One region of the Delftia sp. WSY_10 genome, then DNA from elsewhere that is predicted to be linked to it. Evidence: predicted binding sites of a transcription regulator. Region 1 holds the regulator's gene; each other region holds the start of a gene.
The links. The regulator FNR, encoded in region 1, switches genes on or off when oxygen is low (the NO sensors DNR and NnrR bind a similar motif). The targets are predictions, from matches to a motif close to TTGATNNNNATCAA.
Positions count from the first base shown of each region.

Region 2: the regulator FNR is predicted to act here: its motif matches at 2,685-2,698, upstream of ACF8ML_RS18275 (hemerythrin domain-containing protein).
Region 3: the regulator FNR is predicted to act here: its motif matches at 1,797-1,810, upstream of clpB (ATP-dependent chaperone ClpB).
Region 4: the regulator FNR is predicted to act here: its motif matches at 1,342-1,355, upstream of ACF8ML_RS23855 (DASS family sodium-coupled anion symporter).

Region 1 is NZ_JBICKY010000015.1:347,686-351,892, forward strand. Features, by position in the region: gene hemN (oxygen-independent coproporphyrinogen III oxidase) at 1-1,122, opposite strand, end outside; gene fnr (fumarate/nitrate reduction transcriptional regulator Fnr) at 1,284-2,003, shown strand; gene ACF8ML_RS08010 (hypothetical protein) at 2,085-2,372, opposite strand; gene ACF8ML_RS08015 (FixH family protein) at 2,554-2,868, opposite strand; gene ccoG (cytochrome c oxidase accessory protein CcoG) at 2,926-4,207, opposite strand, start outside.
Region 2 is NZ_JBICKY010000037.1:76,293-80,499, forward strand. Features, by position in the region: gene ACF8ML_RS18255 (MlaD family protein) at 1-347, shown strand, start outside; gene ACF8ML_RS18260 (ABC-type transport auxiliary lipoprotein family protein) at 361-1,029, shown strand; gene ACF8ML_RS18265 (CsbD family protein) at 1,554-1,772, shown strand; gene ACF8ML_RS18270 (hypothetical protein) at 1,917-2,504, shown strand; gene ACF8ML_RS18275 (hemerythrin domain-containing protein) at 2,759-3,259, shown strand; gene ACF8ML_RS18280 (MarC family protein) at 3,293-3,940, opposite strand; gene ACF8ML_RS18285 (SDR family oxidoreductase) at 3,954-4,207, opposite strand, start outside.
Region 3 is NZ_JBICKY010000032.1:240,747-244,953, reverse strand. Features, by position in the region: gene ACF8ML_RS14875 (DMT family transporter) at 1-759, opposite strand, end outside; gene ACF8ML_RS14870 (AraC family transcriptional regulator) at 864-1,772, shown strand; gene clpB (ATP-dependent chaperone ClpB) at 1,906-4,207, shown strand, end outside.
Region 4 is NZ_JBICKY010000056.1:257,973-262,179, forward strand. Features, by position in the region: gene ACF8ML_RS23835 (DNA-directed RNA polymerase subunit alpha) at 1-145, shown strand, start outside; gene rplQ (50S ribosomal protein L17) at 332-724, shown strand; tRNA gene ACF8ML_RS23845 (tRNA-Met) at 746-822, shown strand; gene ACF8ML_RS23850 (hypothetical protein) at 905-1,222, opposite strand; gene ACF8ML_RS23855 (DASS family sodium-coupled anion symporter) at 1,517-3,022, shown strand; gene ACF8ML_RS23860 (alkylhydroperoxidase domain protein) at 3,035-3,622, opposite strand; gene ACF8ML_RS23865 (CMD domain protein) at 3,619-4,207, opposite strand, start outside.

The DNA.
Region 1 (4,207 bases):
GCGCCGCACCAGATCATCGCGCGACAGTGCCAGGCCGCGCACCACGGGCAGGTGGCCGGCGTCGATGGCGTCGTAGTACTCCTCCAGCGTCTTGGCGTTCTGGCTGTAGCTGGCCCCCACCTTGCCGATGGCCGACACGCCCAGCGCAATCAGGTCGCAGTCGGGCTGGGTGCTGTAGCCCTGGAAGTTGCGATGCAGCCGGCCCTGGCGCTTGGCCACGGCCAGCGCGTCCTCGGGCAAGGCGAAGTGGTCCATGCCCACGTAGACATAGCCGCCGTCCATGAAGGCCGCGATGGAGCGCGAGAGCATGGCCAGCTTGTCGGCGCCCTGGGGCAGGTCCCCGGCCGCGATGCGCCGCTGCGGCTTGAAGCGCTCGGGCAGGTGGGCATAGGCATAGAGCGCGATGCGGTCGGGCCGCAGCGCATTGACCTGGGCCAGCGTGCGCTCGAAGGACTCGGGCGTCTGCTTGGGCAGGCCGTAGATCAGGTCCACGTTGATGGAGGCAAAGCCCAGCTGCCGTGCGGCCGCCACCAGCGCGAACACCTGCTCGGCCGGCTGCACGCGGTGCACGGCGATCTGCACCTGTTCGTCGAAGTCCTGCACGCCGAAGCTCAGGCGGTTGAAGCCCAGCTCCTTGAGCACGGCCAGGCGTTCGACGCTGACGGTGCGCGGATCGACCTCGATGGAGTATTCGCCGCCCGGCTCCAGCTTGAAATGCTCGCGCAGCAGGGCCATCAGCGTGCGCAGCTCATCGTCCGAGAAGAAGGTGGGCGTGCCGCCGCCCAGGTGCAGCTGGCTGACGGCCTGGCCCTTGCCGCAATGGGCCGTGTGCAAGGCCATCTCGCGCGCCAGGTAGTCCAGGTAGACGGCAGCGCGATCGTGGTGGCGCGTCACGATCTTGTTGCAGGCGCAGTAGTAGCACAGCGACTCGCAGAACGGCACATGCACATACAGCGACAAAGGCATGGCCCGCGCTGCGGTACTCGATTTGCGGTGCTCAAGTGCCAGGATATAGTCTTCAGCACCGAAAGCCTCCACGAAACGATCGGCCGTGGGGAACGAGGTGTATCGGGGCCCCGGTACGTCGAAGCGACGCAGCAGCTCTGGGGTGACAGCGGTCATGGGTTTTTTCCTCTAATGTCGTCCACTGTGCCGCAGCCCATTGGTCGCGTCCTTGACTCATATCAAGAGTTGTTCGCGGCAGTGCTGCGACAATTTGATCCAACTCATCGCCATCCACGAGGTCACCGCCGGCGCACTGCTGCGCCGCTGATGTTTACTCCATGAACCTTCAGACCATCAAAGCATCCTGTTCCAATTGCAACCTGCGCGAGCTGTGCATGCCCATGGGCCTGGATGCCGAGCAGATGCAGCGCATCGACGACATCGTGGCCACGCGCCGCAAGGTCAAGCGCGGCGGCCTGCTGTTTCGCAACGGTGAGTCCTTCACCTCGCTGTACGCCATCCGCACGGGCTTCTTCAAGACCTGCGTGGCCACCGAGGACGGGCGCGACCAGGTCACGGGCTTTCAGATGGCCGGCGAGATCATCGGCCTGGATGGCATCGTCAACGACCACCACACCTGCGATGCGGTCGCGCTGGAAGACGCCGAGGTCTGCGTCATGCCCTTCGACAAGCTGGAGGACCTGTCGCGCGAGGTCACGGCCCTGCAAAACCATGTGCACAAGGTCATGAGCCGCGAGATCGTGCGCGAGCATGGCGTGATGCTGCTGCTGGGCAGCATGCGTGCCGAGGAGCGGCTGGCCGCCTTCGTGCTCAACCTGGTACAGCGCCTTCACGCCCGGGGCTTTTCCAAGTCGGAACTGGTGCTGCGCATGACACGCGAGGAAATCGGCAGCTACCTGGGCCTGAAGCTGGAGACGGTGAGCCGCACCTTCTCGAAGTTTGCCGAGGAAAACATCATCGAGGTGCGCCAGCGCCATCTGCGCATCCTGGACACGGACGCGCTCAAGCGCATCGTCAACAGCCAGCAGTGCCAGTGAGGCCGCAAGGCCCCGCCCCCCGGCAATGAACAGGGCCCGCGATCGCGGGCCTTGTTCATTGCCATTGCAGTGCACGCAGGTTCAATCGCGCCCCAGGCCCTGCATGGCCAGATTTGGGTCCGGCTCGGAGACCACGCCGTCGTTGAGATCGTGCGTGGAGCGTCCCAGCATGGTGGTCATGAGGCTGGACAGCATGGTCACGCCCCAGAAGGCGAAGAAGGCCAGCGTGTAGATTCCCTGCCGCGACCAGCCCAGGTCGCCGAGCCAGTGCAGCTCCAGCGGGTCCACGAAGGCGAATACCAGCATCTCCATCACGGCGGCGGCCAGAAAGGCCGGCCAGGCAATCCACATCCAGCGTTGGGCCAACATCAGCGATCTCCTTGAGCTGTCGAGGGGTGGCTTTCATTGTGCGCGCCGCCCTCGCACCGTGCCAAGCCCTGCGCACCCTGCACTGCCTGTAGGAAACCCTTGGCCCTCGCGCATGCTGGAGATGCCATCCACCATGCAAAAAGGCCGTGACTGCGGCCTTGTGCACGGCATTTTCCTGCGTTCAGCGGTCCGTGGGATGGTCCTGCGCGGGCGTGGCCGCGTGGTTGCGGCCGGTGACCGCGGGCGCCAGGCTCTTGGGCACTTCGCGCACGCCATCGGCACGCTCGTTGATGGTGATGCCATTGCGGTAATAGTCAGGATCGATCACGGGATCGGCGCCATTGATCGCAATGACGGCCGTGACCACGCCGGCCACCACGACGGCGGCCGGGCCGGCCACCACGAGCCAGACATGGGCGAACTTCCACCAGGGCTTGCCGGCGTCCGGATGCGAAGGGGCCGTGGCGGGCGCGGAGACTGCGGGACTGGAAGACATGGATAACCTCTTTCTTTCAAACAGCCGGCGCAGCCTGGGCGGCGCCGGCCAGACATATCACCGGGGCACCAGGAAGACGGCCTTTTCGGACGCGCGTCCCGCGCCTGAATGCACGGCATCGATATCGAAGAATACGGTGTGCGAGCCCGGCTCGGCGGAACCGTAGGGAATCTGCAGCCGCGCCGCAATGCCGCGCGTCTCGGCAGGGCCGACCTCGACCTCCTGCTCGGACGCCAACTCCAGCCCGTCGAGGCCATGGGCGCTGATGCGGTAGCGCTGGGCCTGCTCGGTGGCATTCATGATCTGCAGGCGGTAGACATTTTCCAGCTTGCCGCCCGCGACGATGCGCGACAGCGACGCCCGGTCGCGTATCACGTCGACCTTGACCGACTGGCGCAGCGCCAGGCTCACGATCATGGCCATGCTCAGGCCGATCAGCACGGCCGAGTAGACCAGTACGCGCGGACGGAAGATGCGGCGCAGCACCTGGGCCCGCCGCCACATGCCGGCCATGGCGTTCTGCGTGGTCAGCCGGATGAGGCCGCGCGGATACTCCATCTTGTCCATGATGGAATTGCAGGCGTCTATGCACAGACCGCAGCCTATGCATTCGTACTGCAGGCCGTTGCGGATGTCGATGCCCACGGGGCAGACCTGCACGCACATCTTGCAGTCGATGCAGTCGCCCAGGCCCTGGGCCTTGTAGTCCACCTTCTTGGTGCGCGGCGCGCGCGGCTCGCCCCGGCCCGTGTCGTAGCTGACGATCATGGTGTCGCGGTCGAACATGGCGCTCTGAAAGCGCGCATAGGGGCACATGTACTTGCAGACCTGCTCGCGCATGTAGCCGGCGTTGCCATAGGTGGCGAAGCCGTAGAACAGCACCCAGAAGACCTGCCAGCTGCCCTGCAGCGCCAGCAGCTCGCCGCCCAGCTCGCGGATGGGCACGAAGTAGCCCACGAAGGTGAAGCCGGTCCACAGGGCAATGGCAATCCACAGCAACTGCTTGAGCGACTTCTTCCAGAGCTTTTCAAAGGTCCAGCCGTTCTTGTCCAGGCGCATGCGCGCACTGCGGTCGCCCTCGACCTTGCGCTCCACCCACATGAAGATTTCGGTGTAGACCGTCTGCGGGCAGGAAAAGCCGCACCACAGGCGACCGGCCACGGCCGTGAACAGGAACAGCGCCAGCGCCGAAATGATCAGCAGGCCCGCCAGGTAGATGAAATCCTGCGGGTACAGCACCAGCCCGAACAGGTAAAAGCGCCGCGCACCCAGGTCGAACAGCACCATCTGGCGCTGCCCCCATTCCAGCCAGGGCAGGCCATAGAAAACCAGTTGGGTG
Region 2 (4,207 bases), on a different contig from region 1:
ACGCCCACAACACCCTGCAGTCGCTGGAGAAGGCCAGCAACGGAGCCGCCGCCGTGGCGTCCGAGCTGCAGCAGACCGTGCGCCGCGTGAACGCGCAGGACGGGCCGCTGGAGCAGATCGCCCAGAGCACGCGCGCACTGACCCGCATGGCCGATTCGCTGGGCCGCAGCACGGTGCCGCACGCCAACCGAGCGGCCGATGATGTCTCGCGCGCCGCGCGCCAGATGGGCACGGCCGCCAGCCGCTTCAGCGACAACCCGCAGGCCGTGATCTACGGGCCGGGCCAGGCCCGTCCGGGGCCGGGCGAGCCCGGCTTCGTCGCCCCGTCTGCAGCCACCCAGCCCTGACCGAGGAACCCGCATGTCCCCATCTCGCAAGACCGCCGTGGCCAGCGCTGGACTGGCCGCCGCCCTGATCCTGCTGGCCGGCTGCTCGGCCCTGCCGCAGCCCCCCGCCCAGCCCGCACGCTATGACTTCGGGCTGGCGCCGCTGTCCACGCCCGCGCAGTCCGCCACATCCGCCGCCCCGCAGGCACGCACGCCGCTGGCGCTGGCCGATGTGGAGGCCCCCGCCCTGTCCGACGGCAGCACGGCCATGTTCTACCGCCTGGCCTATGCCAACGGCCAGGAACTGCGCCCCTACCAGCTGGCGCGCTGGAGCCAGCCTCCTGCACTGCTGCTGCAGCAGCGCCTGCGCAGCCAGCTGGGCCTGCAGCGCCCCGTGCTGGCCAGCAGCGAAAGCGTGGCCCAGCCGCGCCTGCAAGGCGCCGTGCCCACGCTGCTGCGCGTGGACATCGAAGAGTTCAGCCAGGTCTTTGACGCGCCCGGCTCCAGTGCCGGCGTGGTGCGCCTGCGCGCCACCCTGGTCGAGCAAAGCGGTGCTGTGGACCGCCTGCTCGGACAGAAGGTGTTCGAGGTGCGCAGTCCTGCAGCTTCGGGCGATGCGGCGGGCGGCGCCCAGGCCCTGGCCAAGGCCACGGATGCGGCCATTGCGCAGATCGATGCGTGGCTGGGGCAGCAGGGGCACTGAGCTGCTGCTGGATTTCCAGCCCATCCATTCTCTTGAGAACGGCTGGTGGGTGCATTGCATCCGCTGGCCGTTTTTTGTTTTCGGCAACTGGCTCTGCAAGCAAGTGGACTTTTTCTGCCCCTGCCGGATGGTTGCTTTTCGAGGCCGGGTCTCGGCCCGGCAGCCGACTGCCCTTTTCTTGATTCGCCAAGAAAGGTCAGATCACGAAGCAAGCCTGTCCTTCGGCAGGCTTGCAACCCCGCAACCGCCACGGCGCAGGTGCGGACATACGGGGAAAAGGCCGGGTACTCAGGGCAGGGGCGGGCCGCGCCTGACCCAGCGCTTCCCGCGCGTCCGTCAGGGGCTGTAGTCCCGATCCCACCGTCTCGGCTGCCCCTGGGACGACCGTCAACACTAGGTCCAGACTACGGCGCGCGGCGCGCAGGTTTTTTACAGTGAAACCGTCGCTGATGCAGATCGCGGCTTTGAAAAAAACAAGGCCTGATTGCACGGCACGACTTCAACATCACTGAAAGGAACAAGCCATGAATGAAGACCGCATCAAGGGCAACTGGAAGCAATTCACCGGCAAGATCCGTGAGCAATGGGGCAAGCTCACCGATGACGATCTGGACGTGATCGCCGGCAAGCGCGAGCAATTCCTGGGCAAGCTGCAGGAGCGCCAGGGCCTGGCCCGCGACGCTGCCGAAAAGCAGCTGACCGACTGGCAAAAGCGCAACCCCGACTTCCGCTTCGAAGACTGACGAGGGTGGACTGCGGATGGGCTGGTCGCCCTGGCCGGCGCCGCCATCCGCTCCTCGACAGCCAGCGTGCCTGAGGGCACGCACCAATGGCCCGCCGCCGCAGGCACCAAGGGCCGGTTCAGTACAAATACAAGGAGTTCCATCATGCAAACACCGCAACGCTTTCGCCACATGCTGTCCGCCGTCGCCCTGGGCCTGATGGCCTCCGGCGCCATGGCCATGACCAATGCCGAGCACACGGCCGCCAAGAACCAGATCGAGGCCGACTACAAGGCTGCCAAGGAACAGTGCAAGCCGCTCAAGGACAACGCCAAGGACGTCTGCGAGAAGCAGGCCAAGGGCCAGGAAAACGTGGCCAAGGCTGAGCTGGAGTCGCGCCGCAATCCTTCGCCCAAGAACAGCGAAAAGGCACTCAAGGCCAAGGCTGATGCGGACTACGACATCGCCAAGGAAAAGTGCGATGACCTCAAGGGCGACGCCAAGGACGTCTGCGTGAAGGATGCCAAGGCTGCCCATGTGCGTGCCGTCGAAGCCGCCAAGGTGAACAAGGCCCAGGCCGAACCTGCCGCCAACTCTGCCGCCAAGGCCGCCAACGTGGCCGAGACCCGCAAGGACGCTGCCGAGGAAACCCGCGAAGCCGACTACAAGGCTGCCAAGGCCCGTTGCGACACCATGAGCGGTGACGCCAAGGATGCCTGCGTGGCGGATGCCAAGCGTAAATATGGACAGTAAGCTGGTAGGCACCCCCTGAGGCGCTGCGCGCCTTCCCCCTCTCTACTTGCTTCGCAAGGGAGGGGGACGGCACCTTCGCCACGAGGCGGCTCTTGCTCGGTGCCCCTGGCCTTTTGGCCGCGCCAGTTTTATCCGCCTTGACCAAGCCCCGCTCGCGGGGCTTTGCTGTTTTCGGGTTGGCTGATGTGGGTCAAACGGGTTGGGCGGTGCTGTTCCTAAGCTGCAGTCTTTCATGATGAAGGCAGGAGAAGCATATGGCCGTGCTGGAATGGAGCGGAGCGCTGGCATTGGAGTTGCCGGCCATGGACGAGGTGCACCAGGAGTTCGTGCTGCTGCTGGCCGAGGTGGAGGCGGCCGATGATGCGCAGCTGTGCGTGCGCTGGGATGAGTTGATCGCGCATACGCAGGTGCACTTCGACCAGGAAGACCGCTGGATGCAGTCCACGCGGTTCACCAGCACCAACTGCCACAGCCTGCAGCACAAGGTGGTGCTGCAGGTGATGCGCGAGGGGGCGGCCAAGGCGGCAGCGGGGGATCTGGCCGTGATCCGCAGCATGGCGGGCGAGCTGGCGGCCTGGTTCGTGCACCATGCGCAGACCATGGATGCGGCGCTGGCCCTGCATCTGCGCAGTGCGGGCTTCGATCCCGCCACGGGCTCGCTGGCCCACCCCGAGGCCTTGCCCGAGCAGCCCATCACGGGCTGCGGCGGTGCCTGCGACGGCAGCGCCGACCGCGCGCGGGCCGTGCCGGCCTGATCCGGCGGGCCTTCAATCGGCCAGCCAGCCCGTTCAGGGCACGATCGCGGGCGAGGCCAGGATGGGGAAGATCTTCACCAGCCCGCCCGCCATCACCTCCACGGCCAGGGCCGCGAGGATCAGGCCCATGAGCCGCGTCATCACGTTGATGCCGGTCTTGCCCAGCACGCGCGCAATCGGGTCGGCCAGCGAAAAGCAGACCATCACCACCAGGGCCACCACCACGCCATAGCCCACCAGCGCCAGGTGCTGCCAGATGGTGCGTGCCTGGTCGGCATAGATCACCACGGTGGACATGGAGGCCGGCCCCGTCAGCAGCGGAATCGTCAGCGGCACCACGGCAATGCTGTTGCCCATGGCGGCCTTTTCCGCGCCTGCCGCCAGAGTGGGCGCGTTGGGCCGTTCCTCGGCCGGGCGGGCGTTGAGCATGTTCATCGCGCTGATCAGCAGCAGCAGGCCGCCGCCCACCTGGAAGCTCTGCAGCGAGATGTTGAAGAAGTCCAGCACCTGCAGCCCGATGATGGCGCAGGCCGCGATCACGCAGAACGAGGCCAGCGCCGCCGTGCGAATGGTCTGCTGGCGCTGCTGGGCGCTGAATCCCTCGGTGTAGTGGATGAAGAAGGGGACGATGGCCAGCGGGTTGATGATGGCCACCAAAGTGATCAGCGGTTTGAGGTCCATGGTTGCCTTGGAGCTAGAGGTTGCCGCCCGAGATATCGACCAGGCTGCCCGTGGTGTAGTGCGAGCCGTCGGACATCAGCCAGAGGATGGCGTCGGCCACCTCCTCGGCCCTGCCGCCGCGCTGCATGGGCACGTTGGGCGCCAGGCGCTCGACGCGGTCGGGCTGTCCGCCGCTGGCGTGGATGCCGGTCTCTATCAAGCCGGGCCGCACGGCGTTCACGCGTATGCCCTGGGCGGCGACTTCCTTGGCCAGGCCCAGCGTCATCA
Region 3 (4,207 bases), on a different contig from region 1:
GAGCGCAACGATGGGGAACAGCACCGTCGCATAGGCCGCCTTCTCGGGGCCCAGGCGCCCGACCAGGGTCAGGTAGGCCGTGAACGCGATCACCGAGCCCGGAATGGCCAGGTACAGCCAGGAGCCCACATAGGTCCAGCTGGCATCGAAGCGCCAGGGCAGGCCTGCCACCAGCGCATAGCCTGTCAGCAGCAGCGTGCCGGCCAGCATGCCCCAGGCATTGGTCTGGGCCGGCCGCCAGCCCATGGACTGCAGCGAGGCCGACAGCATGTTCCCGCAGGAAAAGCACAGCGTGCCCAGCACGGCCCAGCCCAGGCCGGGCAGGCTGGCATGCCGGCCTTCTCGCAGCTCGGGCCAGAACAGCGCCACCAGGCCTGCAAGGCCGAAGAGGCTGCCGGCCAGCACATGGGGCGCCAGCCTGCGGCCGTGGATGATGCGCGCCAGCAGCGCGTTCCAGAGATTGGCGCTGGAGAACACCACGGCGGCCAGGCCGCTGGCCAGCGTCTCGCTGGCATGCATGAAGCACACGAAGTTGAAGCTGAACAGGCACAGGCCCTGGGCCAGCACGCGCGGCAGCGCCGGGCCGCGGGGCACGCGCAGCTGGCGCGACCAGGCCAGCCAGGCGAACATCAGCACGGCGGCCAGCGCAAAGCGGTAGGCAATGGACAGCTCCACGGGCACGGCGCCCAGCTGCAGCTTCAGGGCGATCCAGGTCGAACCCCAGATCAGCACGACCAGGGCATAGAGGGTGGCAGTCATGGCCGGTGATGATGGCGCCGCAGGCTGGGCGGGCATGGCAGATTCCTGCGGTTTGATGGCCTGGCGCCATGCGTCGGTATGGCTGCGGGACCACAATCGCTGCCATGACGCCCACGCCGCTGCCCGAGCTGCCCTCCAGCCACCTGTGCCAGGTGCTGTCACGCTCCAAGGCCAGGCTGCAGCGGCGCGTGCGCCTGAGCGAGGGGGTGGAGCTGGCCGTCTGGGCCAATGTGGACGACGAGGTGCGCTACTGCCAGCCCGGTCACCACACGCTGTCGGTCTACCTGGCCGGCGGCGAGGGCTCGCAACTCAAGGCGCGGCCCGAGGCCATGGGGGCGCCGGGGCGCATCTGCATCTTCACGCCAGAGGACGAATCGCACTGGCTGGTGCGATCGCCCGTGCAGTTCCTGCACCTGTATGTGTCCGACCTGGCCTGGGCGGGGCGCGTGGTCCGCATGCTGGATGCCGAGCCCCGCTCGCGCACCTTGCGTGCGCAGATCTACGGGGACGATCAGGCCTTCCACGCCGGTGCCCGTGCGCTGATGCAACTGGACTGGCAGGACCCGCAGCAGCAACTGGCGGCCGATGCCATTGGCCAGCAGCTGGTGGACCGGCTGGTGCTGCAGTCCGCCACGCCGCGCCAGGTGCAGGCGCTGCAGCGGCCGCTGGGCGGGCTCTCTGCGGCCGTGCGGCGCAGGGTACTTGCCCATATCGAGGCGCATCTGCATGACTCCAAGGCCGTGTCGCTGCCGGCACTGGCGAGACAGGCCTGCCTTTCGGAATTCCATTTCGCACGCATGTTCCGCCAGAGCATGGGCTGCACGGTGCACGAATGGGTGCTGCAGCAGCGCCTGGCCCGGGCTCGGCGCGCCCTGGCTGCGCGCAACGTGCCGCCGCTGGCCGAGCTGGCGCTGGATTGCGGTTTTTCCAGCGCCAGCCACCTGGTGCGCAGCTTCCGGGCGCATTTGGGCGTTACGCCTACGCAGTTCTCGATCTTTCAGCGCAATGCTTGAGAAGGATGGCCGGCCTCGCCGGCCTTGATCTGGCGCAAGCGTCTGTCCTTGCGGGCCGGGCATGGCTTGAAATTTGCCCTGCCGGTATCAGATAAATCGCAATGACCCTGTTTCAGGAGCGAAAAGAAACACCATGCGAATCGACAAACTGACAACCAAGTTCCAGGAAGCCCTGGCCGACGCGCAAACGCTGGCCCTGGGCGGTGACCAATCCAATATCGAACCCCTGCACCTGCTCGTGGCGCTGCTGCGCCAGGACGACGGTCCGCGCTCGCTCTTGCAGCGCGCCGGCGCCAACGTGGGCCAGCTGCAGGCCGCGGCCGAGAAGGCCCTGGCCGATCTGCCGCGCGTGCAGCACCAGGACCAGGTGCAGGTCGGCTCCGAGCTGGGCCGGCTGCTGCAGGCGACCGAGAAAGAAGCCCTCAAGCGCGGCGACCAGTTCATTGCCAGTGAGCTGTTCCTGCTGGCGCTGACCGACAGCAGCGGCTCTTCCACGCGCGCAGGCCAATTGCTCAAGGAAAGCGGCGTGACGCGCTCCAGCCTGGAGTCGGCCATCAACGCCGTGCGCGGCGGCCAGACCATGGACAGCGCCGAAGGCGAAGGCCAGCGCGAGGCCCTCAAGAAATACACCATGGACCTGACCGAGCGCGCGCGCATCGGCAAGCTCGATCCGGTGATCGGGCGTGACGACGAAATCCGCCGCTCCATCCAGGTGCTGCAGCGCCGCAGCAAGAACAACCCCGTGCTCATCGGCGAGCCCGGCGTGGGCAAGACCGCCATTGTCGAGGGCCTGGCCCAGCGCATCGTGGCCGGCGAGGTGCCCGAAAGCCTCAAGAACAAGCGCGTGCTGTCGCTGGACATGGCGGGCCTGCTGGCCGGCGCCAAGTACCGCGGCGACTTCGAGGAACGCCTGAAGTCCGTGCTCAAGGAAGTGGCCCAGGAAGAGGGGCGCATCATCCTGTTCATCGACGAGATCCACACCATGGTTGGTGCCGGCAAGGCCGACGGCGCCATGGACGCGGGCAACATGCTCAAGCCGGCCCTGGCGCGCGGCGAGCTGCACTGCATCGGCGCGACCACGCTCGATGAATACCGCAAGTACATCGAAAAGGATGCGGCGCTGGAGCGGCGCTTCCAGAAGGTGCTGGTCGAGGAGCCCTCGGTCGAGGACACCATCGCCATCCTGCGCGGCCTGCAGGTGCGCTACGAGGCCCATCACGGCGTGGACATCACCGACCCGGCCATTGTGGCCGCGGCCGAGCTGAGCCACCGCTACATCACCGACCGCTTCCTGCCCGACAAGGCCATCGACCTGATCGACGAGGCTGCGGCCAAGATCAAGATCGAGATCGACTCCAAGCCCGAGGTCATGGACAAGCTCGAGCGCCGCATGATCCAGCTCAAGATCGAGCGCGAGGCCATGAAGAAGGAAAAGGACGAGGCCTCGCAAAAGCGCCTGCAACTGATCGAGGAAGAACTCGGCAGCCTGGAGCGCGAGTACGCCGACCTCGAAGACGTGTGGAAGAGCGAGAAGGCCAGCGCCCAGGGCTCCGAGCAGATCCGCAAGGAGATCGACCAGATCCGTATCCAGATCGACGAGCTCAAGCGCAAGGGCGACTTCAACAAGGTGGCCGAGCTGCAGTACGGCAAGCTGCCCTCGCTGGAAAAGCAGCTCAACGAAGCCCAGGCCAGCGAGCAGGGGCAGGGCGGTGCGCCCGCCCACAGATTGCTGCGCACCCATGTGGGCGCCGAGGAGATTGCCGAGGTGGTCAGCCGTGCCACGGGCATTCCCGTGGCCAAGATGATGCAGGGCGAGAAGGACAAGCTGCTGCGCATGGAAGACCGGCTGCATGACCGCGTCGTCGGCCAGGACGAGGCCATCTCGGCCGTGGCCAACGCCATCCGCCGTTCGCGCTCGGGCCTGTCCGATCCCAACCGGCCCACCGGTTCCTTCCTGTTCCTGGGCCCCACGGGCGTGGGCAAGACCGAGCTGTGCAAGGCGCTGGCCGGCTTCCTGTTCGACAGCGAAGACCATCTGGTGCGCATCGACATGAGCGAGTTCATGGAAAAGCATTCCGTGGCCCGCCTGATCGGCGCGCCGCCCGGCTACGTGGGCTACGAGGAAGGCGGCTACCTGACCGAGGCCGTTCGCCGCAAGCCCTACAGCGTGCTGCTGCTCGACGAGGTGGAGAAGGCCCATCCCGACGTCTTCAACGTGCTGCTGCAGGTACTGGACGACGGCCGGCTGACCGACGGCCAGGGCCGCACCGTGGACTTCAAGAATACGGTCATCGTGATGACGAGCAACATAGGCTCTTTGCTGATCCAGGCCATGGTCGGCGAGGATTACGATGATGTGAAAGACGCGGTCTGGGGGGAACTCAAGAACCATTTCCGACCCGAATTCCTCAACCGCATCGACGAGACCGTGGTGT
Region 4 (4,207 bases), on a different contig from region 1:
CCAGCGTACCGAAAACGAGCTGCTCAAGACCCCCAACCTGGGTCGCAAGTCGCTCAACGAGATCAAGGAAGTCCTGGCTTCCCGCGGTCTGACGCTGGGCATGAAGCTGGAGAACTGGCCGCCTGCTGGCCTGGAAAAGCGCTAAGCGCTATAATTGCGGGCTCTCCTTTTTGGAGAGCCTCAGTGCCTCGGGCAGTACCTGATACGGCTGCCCGAATTAATCAACAACTTGCGCAAATTCGGTTGAGGCAAGCTGCAGATCCGGTAACGGGTCCAGGCTTGCATCCTTGTTTGCACAAGCCCTAATTACATATTTTAGGAATAAAGCACCATGCGTCACGGTCACGGCCTCCGCAAACTCAATCGCACCTCTTCGCACCGCCTGGCGATGCTGAAGAACATGATGAATTCGCTCATCGAGCACGAAGCCATCAAGACCACCGTTCCCAAGGCCAAGGAACTGCGCCGCGTGATCGAGCCCATGATCACCCTGGCCAAGGTCGACACCGTTGCCAACCGCCGTCTGGCATTCGACCGCCTGCGCGACCGCGACAGCGTGACCAAGCTCTTCAACGAGCTGGGCCCCCGCTTCGCAAAGCGTCCTGGTGGCTACACCCGTATCCTGAAGATGGGCTTCCGCGTGGGCGACAACGCCCCCATGGCCTTCGTGGAACTGGTCGAGCGCGCTGAAGAAGGCGCCGCCGAAGCCAAGGCAGCTGAATAATCTGCTATAATTTTGGAATACCGCGCGATGGAGCAGTCTGGTAGCTCGTTGGGCTCATAACCCAAAGGTCGGAGGTTCAAATCCTTCTCGCGCAACCAAATTGAAAAGGGCTACGACAACTGTCGTAGCCCTTTTTTCATGCCCTCGCGCCAGGGCAAAGGCCAGGCAGACAGCCCGGCATCAGCCGCCCAGCTGGTTGCCGATGCGCTGGCCCAGCCGCAGGCGCACGCGGTGGGCGATTTCCTGGGCGGCATCGGGGCTGAGCACCTCGCTGATGTGCAGCAGCTCGGTGTAGTGCATGTACAAGAGGCCGCGCAGGGTCTTGAAAGCGGCCTCGTGGTCGCCGCCGCAGACGCTGGCGTCATCGGCCAGCACGCGCTCCACCACGCCGGCCTGCAGCAGCGGGATCTTGCAGATGACGGCGTGGCGGGCGATCTCCAGGTCGATCTCCTGGAGCCGGCATTCCCATTCCTCGGGCAAGAATCGGTTGGCTGGCATGTCGGCTTTTCTCCTTTTTTCACTGCATGGGTACACCGGGGCGAAAGGCACCCGGTCTGGGGATGCTGTCATGTGAGCGGGGCTCGGTGGCCTGGGTCGCCAGGTTTACTGGCCCGGCCTTGATGCCTGTCAAACTTCGGTGGCGCAGGCGCCCGCTGGAAGCCGGGCTCATGCTGCACTGCATCATGATGTCAGTCATGCGGCGCGGCCGCCAGTGCCCGTGCAGGCTGGTGGGCTTTTGCTCCCGGCAGGCCATGCTCTCTCGGCGCCGCTCCGGCAACGCAAAGGATCCACATGCTCGAGAAGATTGCCTCGCTGTTCCGCTACTTCAAGTCGGCCGTGCCGTTCCGGCTGGTGCCGGCGCTGATCGCCACCGCCGTGCTGTTCGGGCTGCTGCTGGTGCCCGTGCCCGAGGGGCTGACGCCCAAGGCCTGGCAGCTGGTGGCCATTTTCCTGACCACCATCGTGGCCATCATCCTCAAGGTCATGCCCATTGGCGTGATGGCCTTGATGGCCATCGTGATCGTCTCGCTGTCCCAGGTCACGTCTGGCTCGTCCAAGGGCGCAGTCACCGATGCGCTGAGCAGCTTTTCCAGCCCGCTGATCTGGCTGATCGTGGTGGCCATCCTGATCTCGCGCGGCCTCAAGAAGACGGGGCTGGGCAACCGCATCGGACTGATGTTCATCGCGCTGCTGGGCAAGCGGACCATCGGCATCGGCTACGGCCTGGCGATCTGCGAGCTGGTGCTGGCACCGTTCACGCCCAGCAACACGGCGCGCGGCGGCGGTATCGTGCACCCCATCATGAAGTCCATCGCCAATGCCTTCGAGTCGGACCCGGCCAAGGGTACGCAGGGCAAGGTGGGCACCTATCTGGCCCTGGTCAACTACCACGCCAATCCCATCACCTCGGCCATGTTCCTGACCGCCACGGCGCCCAATCCGCTGGTGGTGGACTTCGTGGCCAAGGCCACGGGCCAGGCCCTGCACCTGAGCTGGACCACCTGGGCGCTGTACATGCTGCTGCCGGGCCTGCTGTGCCTGCTGCTGATGCCGCTGGTGATCTACCTGCTGTCGCCTCCCGAACTCAAGGCCACGCCCAATGCCGTGGAGTACGCGCGCAGCGAGATGGCCCGCATGGGGCCGCTGTCGGGCAAGGAGCGCGTGATGCTGGGCACCTTCGGCCTGATGCTGCTGCTGTGGGCCAACGTGCCGCAGATGCTGTTCGGGCCTGCCTTCACGCTGGACCCGACGGTGGTCGCCTTCCTGGGCCTGTTCGTGCTGATCATCACGGGCACCATCGACTGGGATGACGTGCTGTCCGAGAAAAGCGCCTGGGACACGCTGGTGTGGTTCGGCGCCCTGGTCATGCTGGCCGAGCAGCTCAACAAGCTGGGCGTGGTGTCCTGGTTTGCCGTGGGTATGAAGAACGCCATCGTCGCCAGCGGCCTGGACTGGCTGCCGGTGGCGGCCATCCTGGTGGGCGTGTTCGTGTTCTCGCATTACCTGTTCGCCAGCACCACGGCCCACATCAGCGCCATGATGCTGGCGTTCCTGACCGTGGGCGCCCAGCTGATTCCTGCCGACTATGTCGTGCCCTTCATGCTGATGATGACGGCCGGCTCGGCCATCATGATGACGCTGACCCACTACGCCACCGGCACTTCGCCCATCATCTTCGGAAGCGGCTATGTCACGCTGGGCAACTGGTGGCGCGTGGGCGCGGCCATGTGCGTGATCGAGCTGCTGGTCTTTGCCGTGGTCGGCAGCGCCTGGTGGAAGCTGCTGGGCCTGTGGTGAGGGCGAAAGCCCTCATGCGGTGGTCCGTGGCTCGCCCAGCGACAGCATGAGCCGGTTGGCCCAGTTGAAGAAGGCCGTGCCGTGCAGCACATCGGAGATGGCGGCATCGTCCAGGCCGGCGGCGCGCAGCGCATCGATGTGGGCGGGCTCCAGCGCAGGCGGCGTCTGGGTCAGCGCCACGGCCGCCGTGACGATGGCGTTCCAGCGCGGCCCCAGGTCCGTGCCCGGACCCTCGTCGAGCAGGCGCTGCACGTCGCCGCCCCGGCGCGAGAAGTGCGTGGCAAAGCGCGCATGGACCGAGGCGCAGTAGATGCAGCCATTGGCGCGCGAGGTGGCAGCGGCCGCCAGCTCCCGCTCGGCACGCGGCAGGCCGGCGTCGGGGTTGTAGAAGATGTCCTTGTCGGTGCGCGTGCGTGCGCCCAGCGTGTCGGGGTCGCGCGCCAGCAGGCGGAAGTAGGGCGACTGCGCGCGTGAGGCATCGACCAGGCCTGCATGGTGGCGTTCGGTCAGCTCGCTTTCGTCCAGCGGCTCAATCCATGGCAGCCAGTCGAGCTGTTCCTGGGTGAAGACCTGGGGAGCGGCGGAGTTCGTTGAGGTCATGGCTGGGCTTGCAGGGTGGTGGGTTGATGGGCGGCCGGGGGCGCGGGGCGTGCAGCCAGCACGCGCAGCCCCGCGACCACGCGGATCTGGAAGGACAGGAAGGACGCCAGCTGGGACAGGATGACGATGTCCGTCTCGCTCCAGCCCGCCTGTTGCAGCGCCTGCAGGGCCCCGGCGCTGGCGTCGCGCGGGTGGTAGGCCAGCAGGTGGGCATGGGCCAGCGCCGCGGCCAGGCGCGCGCCCAGCAGCGCGGCATGGGCCGGGTCCACGGCATAGGCGGGGCCGCTCTGGTCTTCGCGGCTCAGCGGGCCTGCCGGGTAGCGGCCGTACGGCCCGTGCGGGCCGCTGCCGGGCTGAAGGCTTTGTGCACGGCCCCGCACGACTTCGGATGCCACGGCGGCAGCCAGTTCCGCATCTTCGGCCGCCAGCGCCTTCGCATAGAAGGCGGCGCTGCGCGGCTCGCCATGAAGCCCGGCCGTGAAGGCGGCCAGGGCCAGCCGCTCGCGCAGCGAGACCGTGCCGGGCACGGGCTCGGCGGGCGTGAACAGGGCGGCAAAACTCTGCTGGGCCTGCGTGCGCGCCTCG